DNA from 4 places in the Castellaniella ginsengisoli genome. Region 2 is predicted to be linked to each of the others. Evidence: predicted binding sites of a transcription regulator. Region 2 holds the regulator's gene; each other region holds the start of a gene.
The links. The regulator sigma-54, encoded in region 2, starts transcription at its own class of promoters, with help from an activator protein. The targets are predictions, from matches to a motif close to TGGCANGNAANCTGCTTT.

Region 1: a site for sigma-54 is predicted at 1,647-1,664, ahead of glnA (type I glutamate--ammonia ligase). Genes of this name have one in related genera too.
Region 3: a site for sigma-54 is predicted at 1,493-1,510, ahead of ABRZ00_RS13320 (P-II family nitrogen regulator). Genes of this name have one in related genera too.
Region 4: a site for sigma-54 is predicted at 1,797-1,814, ahead of ABRZ00_RS06285 (formate/nitrite transporter family protein). Genes of this name have one in related genera too.

What each region holds. Positions count from the first base shown of each region.
Region 1 is NZ_CP158257.1:2,513,315-2,516,361, reverse strand. Features, by position in the region: gene ABRZ00_RS11890 (nitrogen regulation protein NR(II)) at 1-134, opposite strand, end outside; gene glnA (type I glutamate--ammonia ligase) at 146-1,558, opposite strand; gene hemW (radical SAM family heme chaperone HemW) at 1,805-3,016, opposite strand; gene rdgB (RdgB/HAM1 family non-canonical purine NTP pyrophosphatase) at 3,022-3,047, opposite strand, start outside.
Region 2 is NZ_CP158257.1:1,012,892-1,015,938, forward strand. Features, by position in the region: gene ABRZ00_RS04745 (DUF2868 domain-containing protein) at 1-834, opposite strand, end outside; gene rpoN (RNA polymerase factor sigma-54) at 896-2,242, opposite strand; gene ABRZ00_RS04755 (hypothetical protein) at 2,264-2,806, shown strand; gene ABRZ00_RS04760 (TonB-dependent receptor plug domain-containing protein) at 3,031-3,047, shown strand, end outside.
Region 3 is NZ_CP158257.1:2,795,888-2,798,934, forward strand. Features, by position in the region: gene ABRZ00_RS13310 (YifB family Mg chelatase-like AAA ATPase) at 1-670, opposite strand, end outside; gene ABRZ00_RS13315 (hypothetical protein) at 780-1,154, opposite strand; gene ABRZ00_RS13320 (P-II family nitrogen regulator) at 1,545-1,883, shown strand; gene ABRZ00_RS13325 (ammonium transporter) at 1,907-3,047, shown strand, end outside.
Region 4 is NZ_CP158257.1:1,334,467-1,337,513, reverse strand. Features, by position in the region: gene ddpX (D-alanyl-D-alanine dipeptidase) at 1-271, opposite strand, end outside; gene ABRZ00_RS06295 (hypothetical protein) at 421-759, opposite strand; gene ABRZ00_RS06290 (hypothetical protein) at 756-1,529, opposite strand; gene ABRZ00_RS06285 (formate/nitrite transporter family protein) at 1,853-2,695, shown strand; gene nirB (nitrite reductase large subunit NirB) at 2,721-3,047, shown strand, end outside.

The DNA of each region.
Region 1 (3,047 bases), 1.4 Mb from region 2:
GCGGGCTGCCCCGCCAATTGCCGGCGGGACTGCCCCAGCAGTTCTTCCGCCGCGCTGTTGACGTGGCGGATGCGCAGGGATTCGTCCAGCAGCAGGACCGCCGTGCAAAGCAGGTCGAGGCCGGACGCGTCCACCGCATGCCTCTCTAGAGCGTGTAGTACAGGTCGAATTCAACCGGGTGCGGGGTCACGCGCAGCCGATCGAGTTCATTGGCCTTCAAGTCCAGATAGGCGTCCAGCAGGTCATTGCTGAAGACACCGCCTCGCGTCAGGAACTCGCGATCGCGGTCCAGCGCCTCCAATGCCTGTTCGAGCGACGAACACACCGTCGGGATCTTGGCATCCTCTTCCGGCGGCAGGTCGTACAGGTTCTTGTCGGCCGGATCGCCCGGATGAATCTTGTTCTGGACACCGTCCAGGCCCGCCATCATCAGGGCCGAGAAAGCCAGATACGGATTGGCCAGGGGGTCCGGGAAGCGCGATTCGACGCGGCGCGCCTTGGGATTGCTGACGTAGGGGATGCGGATCGAGGCCGAACGGTTGCGCGCGGAGTAGGCGAGCTTGACCGGAGCCTCGTAGTGCGGCACCAGGCGCTTGTAGGAATTCGTGCCCGGGTTGGTGATCGCATTCAGGGCGCGGGCATGGTGAATGATGCCGCCGATGTAGTACAGGGCGAATTCCGACAGGCCGCCATAGCCGTTGCCGGCGAACAGGTTCTGGCCATCCTTCCAGATGGACTGGTGCACGTGCATGCCCGAACCGTTGTCCCCCACCACGGGCTTAGGCATGAAAGTCGCCGTCTTGCCGTAGACGTGGGCCACGTTGCGGATCACGTACTTCATGATCTGGGTCCAGTCGGCGCGCTGCACCAAGGTGGAAAAGCGCGTGCCGATCTCCATCTGGCCGCAGTTGGCGACTTCGTGGTGATGGACCTCGACGGGCACGCCCATCTGCTCCATCAGCAGGCACATCTCCGAGCGCATGTCGGCAAAGGAATCGACCGGAGGTACGGGCACGTAGCCGCCCTTGACGGACGGCCGGTAGCCCAGATTGTTGCCGTTGGCCTCATTGGCGTTGGACCACACGCCCTCGTCGGACGAAATCTTGACGAAACTGCCGCTCATGTCCGCGTTCCAGCTCACGCCGTCGAACACGAAGAATTCCGGCTCCGGACCGAAATAAGCGGTATCGCCCAGGCCGCTGGATTTCAGATAGGCTTCCGCGCGCCGGGCCAGGGAGCGCGGATCGCGGTCGTAGCCCTTCAGGTCGGACGGCTCGACCACGTCGCAGGTCAGGATCAGCGTGGTTTCCTCGCGGAAAGGATCGAGACGGGCCGTGCCGGTGTCCGGAATCAGGATCATGTCGGAAGCCTCAATGCCCTTCCAGCCGGGCAGCGACGAGCCGTCGAAGGCCACGCCGGATTCCATCCGGTCCTCATCCACCAGACCGGCGGGGACGGTCAAGTGGTGTTCCCGACCCAGGGTGTCGGTAAAGCGGAAATCCACGAACGCGACTTCGCGTTCGGCGATCATCTGCACAACGTTTTCAGGGGTGGACATAAAAGCTCCTGTGCCCAATGCGCCGGGATGAGCCAGACAGCGCACTAGATGTCGTCAAAAGGGAAAGCCCGAGGCTTCGACAGATTCATAAGCAACGATCGTGCCAACTTTTCAGGCAATCCGCGAAAGCAAGCGCCCGCCAAACGGGTGCGGCTCTCGCCGTCATTGCGCATCAGCGCACCATTCGGGTGCACATTTTAGTGCAGACCCGGCACGAGACGCACCTTTTTAGTGCGTGCGACGAAATCAGGCCAGGAACTCCATTTGCAGTTCATTCAGGAACCGCCAACCCTGGGGCGTGGCACAGATCCTATCCAGGCCGGGTTCCAGCAGGCCGCGCTCGACCGCGCGGCGCATGGTCGGCAGAAGGGTCATCAGCGACAGGCCCGTCCGCTCGATGAACAACCCCCCTTCGACGCCTTCGCGCAAGCGCAGGGCATTGAGCATGAACTCGAAACCCAGATCGCCATGACTCAACTCGCGACGCTCGACCACATGCTTGCCGGCGCCTTCGGTCGCCAGCCGCATCCAGGCATCCGGCATGCGCGCGCGCGCCTGGCGCGTAATGCGATCCTGGAAGGAAATCTTGGAATGCGCCCCCGGGCCGATCCCCAGATAATCGCCGAAACGCCAGTAATTCAAGTTGTGCTGGCAGGCCTGATGGGACCGCGCGTAGGCAGAAACCTCATAGCGGTCGAAACCCGCCGCCTGGATCAGTTCGGCCACCCGGTCCTGCATGGCCGCACCCAGTTCGTCGTCCGGCACGCGGGGCGGGTATTTGGCAAAGACCGTATTGGGCTCCAGCGTCAGGTGATACAGCGACAAGTGGTCCGTCCCGAAGGCCAGCGCCTCGCGCACATCCTGCTCGCACTCGGGCAGGGTCTGCTCCGGCAGCGCGAACATCAAGTCCAGATTGACGCGCCCCACGGCGCGCTGGGCCATTTCAATCGCCGCCCGCGCCTGAGCGGCATCGTGGATGCGGCCCAGGCGGCGCAGCTTGTCGTCGTTGAAGCTCTGGACGCCCAGCGAGATCCTGTTCACCCCCGCCTGGGCGTAGCCCTGGAAGCGGCCGGCTTCGGCCGTGCCGGGGTTGGCCTCCAGCGTGATCTCCACATCGGGAGGCAGGTTCAGATAGGCCCGGAACAGGCCGATGATCCGGTCGATCGCTTCGGCCGACAGCAGGCTGGGCGTGCCGCCGCCGAAGAAGACCGTCGAGACCGGCCGCCCCCAGACATCCGGCACGGCCTGCTCCAGATCGGCCTCCAGCGCCCGCAGATACTCGGCCTCAGGCAGTTCCCCCGGGCGTTCATGCGAATTGAAATCACAATACGGGCACTTGTGCACGCACCAGGGCACATGCACGTACAGGGACAGCGGCGGCAGCGCCACCAGGCCGGGCTTGCCGCGCACGCCGGGACGGCCGTCGCCTTCGCGTTCAGGAGTGGGGACAGGCACCAGGCGTTTCATCGGGCGGCTCCGTTTGCCGCAC
Region 2 (3,047 bases):
CAGCCTGGGCAGCAGCCCCCAGACGACGATGCAGCCGATCAGCCATAACGACCAGTCGGCCTGGATGCCGGCCGCCGCCGGCCGGGCGCCCAGGCTGGCGGCGATCTGGGCGTCGTCCGGTGCAGGGAAGCCCAGCAGCCCGGGCACATGGCCCAGCAGGCGCGTCACACGGATGAAGGCATCCGACGACAACAGGGTGGTTTCCCAATGAAAGGTGTAGCGGCGCGTACTCAACAACAGCAGCAGCGTCGGCACCGCCCCCAGGAACGCGGCCGTCCAGGCCCCGTGGCTGATCAGCCCGATCGCGGTTTTCCAGGCCCGCGCCCGGCCCAGCATGGACAGAAAAGCTTGGGCCGCCAGAGCGCCATCGGCCCCCCGGACCAGCCGCCGCGTGAACCAGAGCCACAGGCTCGACAAGGCGGTCGAGCCGGACACCCCCGGCAGCCAGCCGGCCAGCCAGATCAGAAAGGTGAGCACGTGCAGGCCCAGCAGCCCCAGCAGCGCCAGCGCCAGATTGACCTGGCCCTGGCCCAGAACGGCGGCGGCGGTGCCGATGCCCGCCAGGCACGCGGCCAGCCACACGGCGATCAAGGCCCAGCGGGCGCCGGCAGCCCATTGGATCAGGCGTTCATGCAGATTGTCGTGTTCGGCCAGCCAGGCGGCCCGCGCCAGGATGCGGGCCTGCAGATCGGCGGGCTGGCGCAGGGCGGCCTGGCAGGCGGCGCGGTCTTCCAGCGGCCCCCAGTGAGCCTCGCGCAGGCGCACGGCCTCGGCCTGCCAATACCGGAGCAGCGGGCTAGCGGGACGCGCGAAAGAGGACGAACGATGCCACATGAGGACGCGTGCGGGTGAAAACAGGATGATACCGAGTTTTACCGGGCCCGGTCGGGGCGGCTCAGCGATCGGCCGCGCCGCGTGCCTTGCGCACGCTGGCGGGGGGCACGCCCATGGCTTCGCGATACTTGGCCACGGTGCGCCGCGCAATCACCACGTCCCGCTCGCTCAGCATCTGGGCCAGCCGCATATCGGACAGGGGCTTGCCGGCCGGCTCCGCCGCCAGCAGCCCGCGCATCAGTTCCTGCACGGCCAGCGCCGACGTCTCCTCGCCCGAGCGGGTCTGCACCACGGTCCCGAAGAAGAATTTCAACTCGTGAACGCCCCAAGGCGTCTGCGCATACTTCAGGCGCGTGGCGCGGGAAATCGTCGACTCATGCAATTCCAGCGCCTGGGCGACTTCCCTCAGTGTGAGCGGTCGCAGCGCCGCCACGCCGGATTCCAGAAAGGCTCTTTGATGCTGCGCAAGGTATTCCGCCACCCGCAGGATCGTCTGCCGACGCTGATCGAGATTGTGGATCAAGCTGCGCGCCTCGCGCACCCTGTCCCGCAGTTCGGGGGACAAGGCCTGCCCCTCCAGGCCATCGGCCAGTTCGGGATTCAGGCGCACGCGGGGTTCGACGGCGGGATTCAGGCTGACCCGCCAGCCGCCGGCCGCGCGATGGAACAGGACATCGGGCACAACGTAATGCACCGGGTCGGTGCGCCAGGCGCCCGCCGGGCGGGGGTCCAGGCACCGCAGAACCCGATGGGCGGCATCCAGCAATGCGCGTTCGCAGCCCAGCGCCGCGCACAACCGGCCCCAGCGGCCCGCGCCCAGATCCTCCAGGTGTTCCGTCAATCGCCGGGCACAGGCCAGCACGTCCGGCGGCCATTCATCGGCACGCGCGCGCAACTGCAGCCGCAGGCATTCGGGCAGATCCCGCGCGGCGACCCCGGCGGGATCGAAGGACTGCAGCAAGCTCAGCGCCGTGAGCCACTCCTCGTCCTCGACCTCCAGGCCCGGCGGCAGGCCGTCGGCCAGCGCGGCCGGATCGAATTCCAGGTAACCGCGCTCATCGAGTTCGCCCATCAGCCGGATGACCAGCAGGCAATCGCGCTCCGTGGCGCGGGTGGTGTGCAATTGCTGCAGCAGATGATCGATCAGGCCGAGCGGCTGCCCCGGTTCCGGCAGATCCTCTGGCAGGGCGGCGCGCGAGGGCTGCGACCACAGGCGGTCCAACTGCTCGGCCTGGACCGCCGGCTCTGGATCGGCGATTTCAAGCAGCGGATTGTCGGCCAGCGCCTGGGCGATCTCCTGGTCCAGCTCCTGGGACGAGCATTGCAGCAGCGCCAGCGCCTGGCGCAACTGTGGCGTCAGCGTCAGGTGTTGATGCTGGCCCAGCTCCAGGGATGGTTGCGCGCGCATGTTCAATCTAGAATACGGGTCATGAAACCGGAACGAAACGAAGCCCCCAGCCGTCGAGACCATGCCTTGCTGCGCAGGGTCCTGCTCAAGCTCACAGCCACGTCCAAGATCATCGCGGCCGCGCTGGTCGCGGCCGTCGCCCTGATCTGGTACGACGTACTGAATCGGCTGTTGGCCTTTGGCAACGGCATCGATTATGCCGGAAACCGGCTCATGGGGGCGGAAGCCACTGCGCTGCTTCAGCGCTACAACCCCTACTTCTGGGGCGCGGTGGTCACGCTCTGCTCTCTGCTGCTGGCCTATCTCACCTGGCTGGCCGTGCGCGCAATCCTGGCGCGCGCACGCCTGCGGCCCGTCGATCCGGCCTCTTTCCACCTGCTGGCCGATCAACTCTCCGGCGCCACCCTGGACGTGCTCCTGTGGGCCTGGCAAACGCGCGACGAGCCCTTGCGCGTGGGCGACCTGATGCTGGCCCGGGACGAACTCTCCGCCGGCCGCGCCGCCCGGCTGCATCGCGCGGCCGAGCAGCTCGCCATCCTGGAAAACGCTCGCCAGCGGCAATAGCCCCCGGGGCCATCCCCGCCCGCACGCAGGCCCACGCCATCCGGGTCTGGATATGCCCCGCTCTGACTACGCATGAGAATAATTATCATAATCATTGATAAATGCGATTGGTTTCTCTATAGTAGGCCCGCGCCGGACGATCCACGCCATTTGCTTTTCTCCCACCCCTCGAGTCATGACCGCCTTGCGACACTCCTGTTACTGAATCACACAGGAATTCAAAAATGAACCATGCGATCAT
Region 3 (3,047 bases), 1.2 Mb from region 2:
GCAGCAGCCCGTGCCCACCGGCGGCCGCCAGTTCCAAAGCGCGCCGGGCGGCCGACTGCCCCCGCACATCGGACAGGCACGGCGCCGGCGCTTCGTCCGCCGGCTCATGGCCTGCCGGCGTGGCGCTGGGCAGCATCGCCCGATCGGTGAAATGCGCCACGACTTCGCTCAGCCCTCCGGCCGACAGCACCCGCAAGCCGGGCACCCGGGCGGCAACACCGGCCGCCGCCGGCGCCATGATGAGAATGGCCTGCGGGTCATCCCGGGCCACCGACAGCGCGATCGCCAGTGCGGCATCCGCGGGCATGATGCTTCCAGTCAGGGATAATTCGCCCGCCAGCACATAGTGCCGCACCTCGGGCACCTGCCCCCGTGCATCGGCGATCTGGCCCGAGGCCAGCAGCACGCCCAGCGCGATCGGCAGATCGAAACGGCCAGAATCCTTCGGAAGATCAGCGGGCGCCAGGTTGGCCGTGATGCGCCCGGCGGGAAACTCGAAGCCGCTGCTGAGCAACGCCGACCGGACCCGTTCGCGGCTTTCGCGCACGCCCGCACCCGGCAAGCCGACAATGGAAAAAGAAGGCAGGCCGCAGCCCACGTGGACTTCGACCTGCACGGGCCGGACCTGCAATCCAAACAAGGTCCGGCTGGACAGAACGGCAAGCGACATCGGCTCCTCCCGGGCGCGCTACTCCGCCCCCACTATAGGGGCGGAGAAGGTCGCGCGGGCGGCTTGCGGGATGAATTCGCCCCACGCGCCGGAGCCCGATCAAATGGCCTTACTTCGACTCGCCACCCGAGTTGCCGATGGCGCCCTGAATGGCGGCGTCGGCCTTGGCCGCGCCCTCCTTCACGGATTCGCGGGCGCTTTCGGCGGCTTCGCCGGCATCCTTGGCCAGTTCGTCGGCCTTTTCCTTGACCGCTTCGGCCGAATCCTTGATTTTGTCCTGCATGGATTGCTGATCAGCCGGAGCACTCTGCTCTTCTTGCGGCGCGGGTGCGACGGGAGGCACGGGAGCCGGGGTCGGCGCCGTCGAAGGCGCGGGAGCCGCCGGAGGCGGCGCAGAAGCATCATCGCTCTTGGAGCAAGCGGCCAGCAGGCTCAGCGATGCCACCATGGCGGCCAGAGTCAGCGTTTTACGCGTCATATTCATGATCTTCCCTATGCAAAATTCCGCTGTATGAAATGGCGGATCATTGTCGAAGGCCGGCTTGTTACAACCGGCTTGGTTACAATTCTAGCGGCCTGGGATAGGGGGTAAACCCTGACATGTAATGACTGATGTCCGCGCAACAACAGACATCCTCATCCCCTGCCCTCATCCATCCACAGGGAAAACCGCTTCAAACAGGGGCGTTGCCGTGCGTCGCGCGGTCAACAACTGGACACAAAAGCCCTCTTTCGGGGCATGCCTGCACCGACGCGGTGCATCCCGTCCGCACCCGCCTCGCCCCGCTTCCCTCCCCGCCCGATACCCCTTCCTGCCGCAGTTGGCATGGCTTTTGCTTTATTTCCCCTGCCTGCACACTGCAAAGGAGTATTCATGAAGCTCGTCACCGCACTCATCAAGCCCTTCAAACTGGAGGAAACCCATGCCGCCCTGGAAGCGGCCGGCATCCAAGGCATGACGGTCACGGAAGCCAAGGGATTCGGCCGCCAGAAAGGGCACACCGAACTCTACCGGGGGGCGGAATACCAGGTCGACTTCCTGCCCAAGCTGCAGATCCAGGTCGCAGTGCCGGATGCCCTGGTCGAAATGACCGTGGAATGCCTGAGCCAGGCAGCCCGCACCGGCAAGATCGGCGACGGCAAGATTTTCGTCACGCCCCTCGAGCACGTCGTGCGCATCCGCACCGGCGAAACCGGCGAAGCCGCCCTCTGACCCTCAAAAAAGGAGTTCCCGACATGGACAAGAGCGATCTGGTCTGGACCATGACCTCGACCCTGCTGGTCTGGCTGATGTGCGTGCCCGGCCTGGCACTGTTTTACGGAGGCCTGGCGCGCAAGCGTTATGCGCTGTCCGTCATGACCCAGACGCTGGGCGTCTGCACGCTGGTGATCGTGCTGTGGTTCGCCTACGGCTATTCCCTGGTGTTCACCGAAGGCTTCGGCGGACTGGGCGGGTGGACGCGTCTGGGGCTGGCCGGACTGCACCAGGCGGGCGCGGAAAGCGCGCTGCCTCTGCTCGGCACGATCCCCGAATTGCTGTTCGCTCTGTTCCAGGCGACGTTCGCGGCCATTACCTGCGGCCTGATCACCGGCAGCATGGCCGAGCGCACCCGGTTCGGTGCGGCGCTGGCCTTCGCCGGCCTGTGGTTCACGCTGGGCTACATGCCGATCGCACACATGGTCTGGGCCGGCGACGGCTGGCTGCATCTGCGCGGCGCCCTCGACTTCGCCGGCGGCACCGTGGTTCACATCAGCGCCGGCGTGGCCGGCCTGGTGGGCGCGCGCTGGGTCGGCCCCCGCCTGGGCTACGGCCGGGAGGCCATGCTGCCCCACAGCCTGCCGATGAACCTGACCGGCGCCGCGCTGCTGTGGATCGGCTGGTTTGGCTTCAACGGCGGATCGGCGCTGGCCGCCAATGAGCAAGCCGTCCTGGCCGTGGCCAACACGCTGCTGGCCGCCGCCAGCGGTGTATTGGCCTGGGCGCTGGCCGAACGGATGCTGAAGGGCCGGGCCTCGCTGCTGGGCGCCGCCTCCGGCGCCATCGCGGGGCTGGTAGGCATCACGCCGGCCGCAGGCCTGGTCGCCCCGGGCGCCTCGCTCGTCATTGGCGTGCTGGCTTCCTGGGCCGCCTTCTACGGCGTGGGCAGTCTCAAGCGCCGTCTGGGCATCGATGACGCCTTCGACGTCTTCGGCATCCATGCGGTGGGCGGTATCGTCGGCGCGATCCTGACAGGCGTTTTCTATTGCGCCGATCTCGGCGGCCCCGGCCCCGCCGGCCTGGCGGCGCTGCTGCATCAGACCTGGCTGCAGGTCGAGGCCGTCCTGGTCAGCATGGCCTGGGCTGCGATCAGCGCCGTGATCTGCGCCTGGCTGGTGG
Region 4 (3,047 bases), 320 kb from region 2:
GCGAGGCATCGGCGATGTAGCGAGGATCGGGCAGCATCCGCCAGAACACCGCCTGGGCCGCCGCCGGGCGGTAGGCGTCGTAGACGACCAGGCCCAGGCCCGCGCGGCGGGCGGCGCGGGCCGCCCGAAGCAGGCAATCCGCCGCCGCCGGGCGCAGCGCGCAGCGGGCGCCGGGGGCATACACCGGGCGCCCGGCCAGGTTGTCGGGTGTGGCGTAGGCCAGCGCGATGCGCAGGCCGTCGGTTTCAGTGAGCGCTATCAGATCCGGCATGCGTGCCCCTGCCTGCCCCGGCCGGCGCAGGCGGCGCCGCATCGGCCCAGGCTCATGGGATGTGGGACAGACATTCTACCGATATTCCGGGCGGTTTCCACTGCCTACCCTCATCCTTTTGAGGAAGACCTGTTCAACCACAACGAGATTCAATCCACTGCCAAATCCAAGCCTTGCTGACCGCCTTCGTTGAAGGCGCAGGCATCAAAAAACCCATCCGCCAACGCAATGGCATGAATCCGACACCGTTCCAAAACCTTCAGACGATCACAGTATTTGAGCAGCGTAGATCTGTCTTCCGTCAGGATATAGGGGATTTTTTCGTGACAAGCCTGGGCGATCAACTTGACATCGTCGCGCGCCACCCGGCGCGACACACCAGACTTATGCGGGTTAAGATCGCCCCACAAGGCGCCCGCCACCTGGCCATGGGGCACGCTGAATGGAATGGGCCGGAAACTGGTGTCGAGAAGGACCGACGCTGTCATGCCCCACCATTTCTCAGGTCGTCCAGCCAGGCCGTCACATCAGAAACACCCGACCATGCGGTAGTCCCCCGCCGCACCATGGCCTCAAACTCCGCATCGTCGTAAACAGGCTGGTGCGATTCGAACGAGAGCAGCTTCGGATCCCGGATCGCGCCGGTCAGCAGATTTTCCTCGGCTGCAATATGCAGCAAGGCATGACGATACAGACGATTCTGTTCTTCTCGGGCCAACAGACCCTGCTCGGCCGATATTTTCAACACCATGCCATCATCCATTTCCAAGTGGATGTTAGCCTTGATCTTGCCCCCCCAATCCACAATGCGGCCATAGACATATTTCTCGATTGCCACCCATGGATCCTCGGCCCTGCGAAAATCCGTCTCATGGCTGATATGCCAGTGTCGACGTTCGTCGACGTCCGCGACCCGATACACACGGTGGGGGTTCTGTTGTGAGGATGCCTGCCAGCGCTCTATCACGGCCGCCCGTTTTGGGTCGATCCGGCCCAGCGCATCCGGGTTTTCAAGTTGAGCGAGATCCGCCCACAATGCCGTGGCCGCTATAAGCCCGGTCGCCACCAAGGCCAGAGAGCCATCTTCCACCGATACCAGCACCTCTGCCGGATCGACATCCCTGGAGGATCCACGCAAAAACTCGGTCACGTCCTTCTGGAACTCTCCGAGCAAGCTCAAAGGCACGTGCTTGAGCCCGACCTCGACATCATTGATGCGGTCGCTCACGGCAAAGCGAAGGACATTGAGCGGTTCCATATCCACATTCTAGGCTCAAGCAGGTCCGGCGTCAGTCAAACGGTGCGACATGATTGGCGCGATCCCCAGCATTTTCACTGTTAAGCGCTCTCCATCGGCCGCCCATGGTGCACTCCGGCACCGCATTGATGCAGGCGCGCCCCACCCGCGACCTGTGCGGTCGGCCCGCACCGGGGCCGTTTCCCGTCTCCCGGATGCCGGCGCCGGGCTCCGCCGCCCAGGCGCAGCGCGCTTTGCACCCGACCGCCCCGGCACGGCCGGAAAAATTGGCACATGAATTGCTTAACCCTGAATAACCATCTTTCATCGACAGGGAGCGCATCATGTACAACGACACCATCGACGGCTTCGTGAAAGCCGCCAACGCCAAACTCGAGATGCTGCGCCTCGCGCCGCACGGATTCTTCGTAGGCTGCATGCTGGCCGGCGCCTACATCGGCCTGGGCATCCTGCTGATCCTCAGCCTCGGCAGCCACGTGCCGCCGGACACCCGCCCGCTCGTCATGGGCGCCACGTTCGGCATCGCGCTGATCCTGGTCGTCATCGCCGGCGCGGAACTGTTCACCGGCCACACCATGGTCATGGCGCTGCGCCGCTACCGGGGCCAGGGCAGTTGGGCCGAGGCCTGGTCTGTCCTGGGCGTGAGCTGGGTGGGCAATCTGTGCGGCGCCGCCGTGCTGACGGGGCTGTTCGTCATGGGCGGCGGCGGCGGCCTGCTGAGCGACCCCCAGGGCCTGCTCATGAGCACCGCCGCCCACAAGATGAACGGCTCCGCCGCCAGCCTGTTTGCCCGCGCCGTGCTGTGCAACTGGCTGGTCTGCCTAGCGGTCTGGATGTCCGCCCGCTTGTCTTCCGACAGCGCGCGCTGCATCGTCATCTTCTGGTGCCTGATGGCCTTCATCGCCAGCGGCTACGAACACAGCGTGGCCAACATGACCCTGCTGCTGCTGGCCCTGGCCGGCAACCACCCCGACACCGTCAGCCTGGCCGGCATGGCCTGGAACCTGAGCTGGGTGACGCTGGGCAATATCGTGGGCGGCGCCGTCTTCGTCGCCGGCGCCTACCGCGCCGCCTCGCCGGCCCGCGCCGGGCAAGCCGCCCTCTCTTCGGCAGGCCGCGAACCCGCCGCCCGCCCCTCCCTGGACACGCCCGCCCCGCGTCCCTGAATCCGCCGATTTCCTGGAGCGCAGCATGAATCCACACGACCTCCCCGCCTCCGCCGCGCCGCGCCTGATCGTCATCGGCCACGGCATGGTCGGCCACCGCCTGCTGGAAGAGCTATCGCGCGAAGCGCACGGCTACGCCATCACTGTGTTTTGCGGCGAGCCCCGACTGGCCTACGACCGGGTGAAACTCAGCCAATGCTTCGACGGCGCGGACGCGCAAGACCTGACGCTGGCCGACGAGGCCTTCTTCCGCGAACACGGCATCACTGTGCTGCGCGGCGTGCGCGCCGCCTGGATCGACCGCAAGCGGCGCCGCGTCCACCTCTCGGATGAGCAGTTCCATCCCTACGAC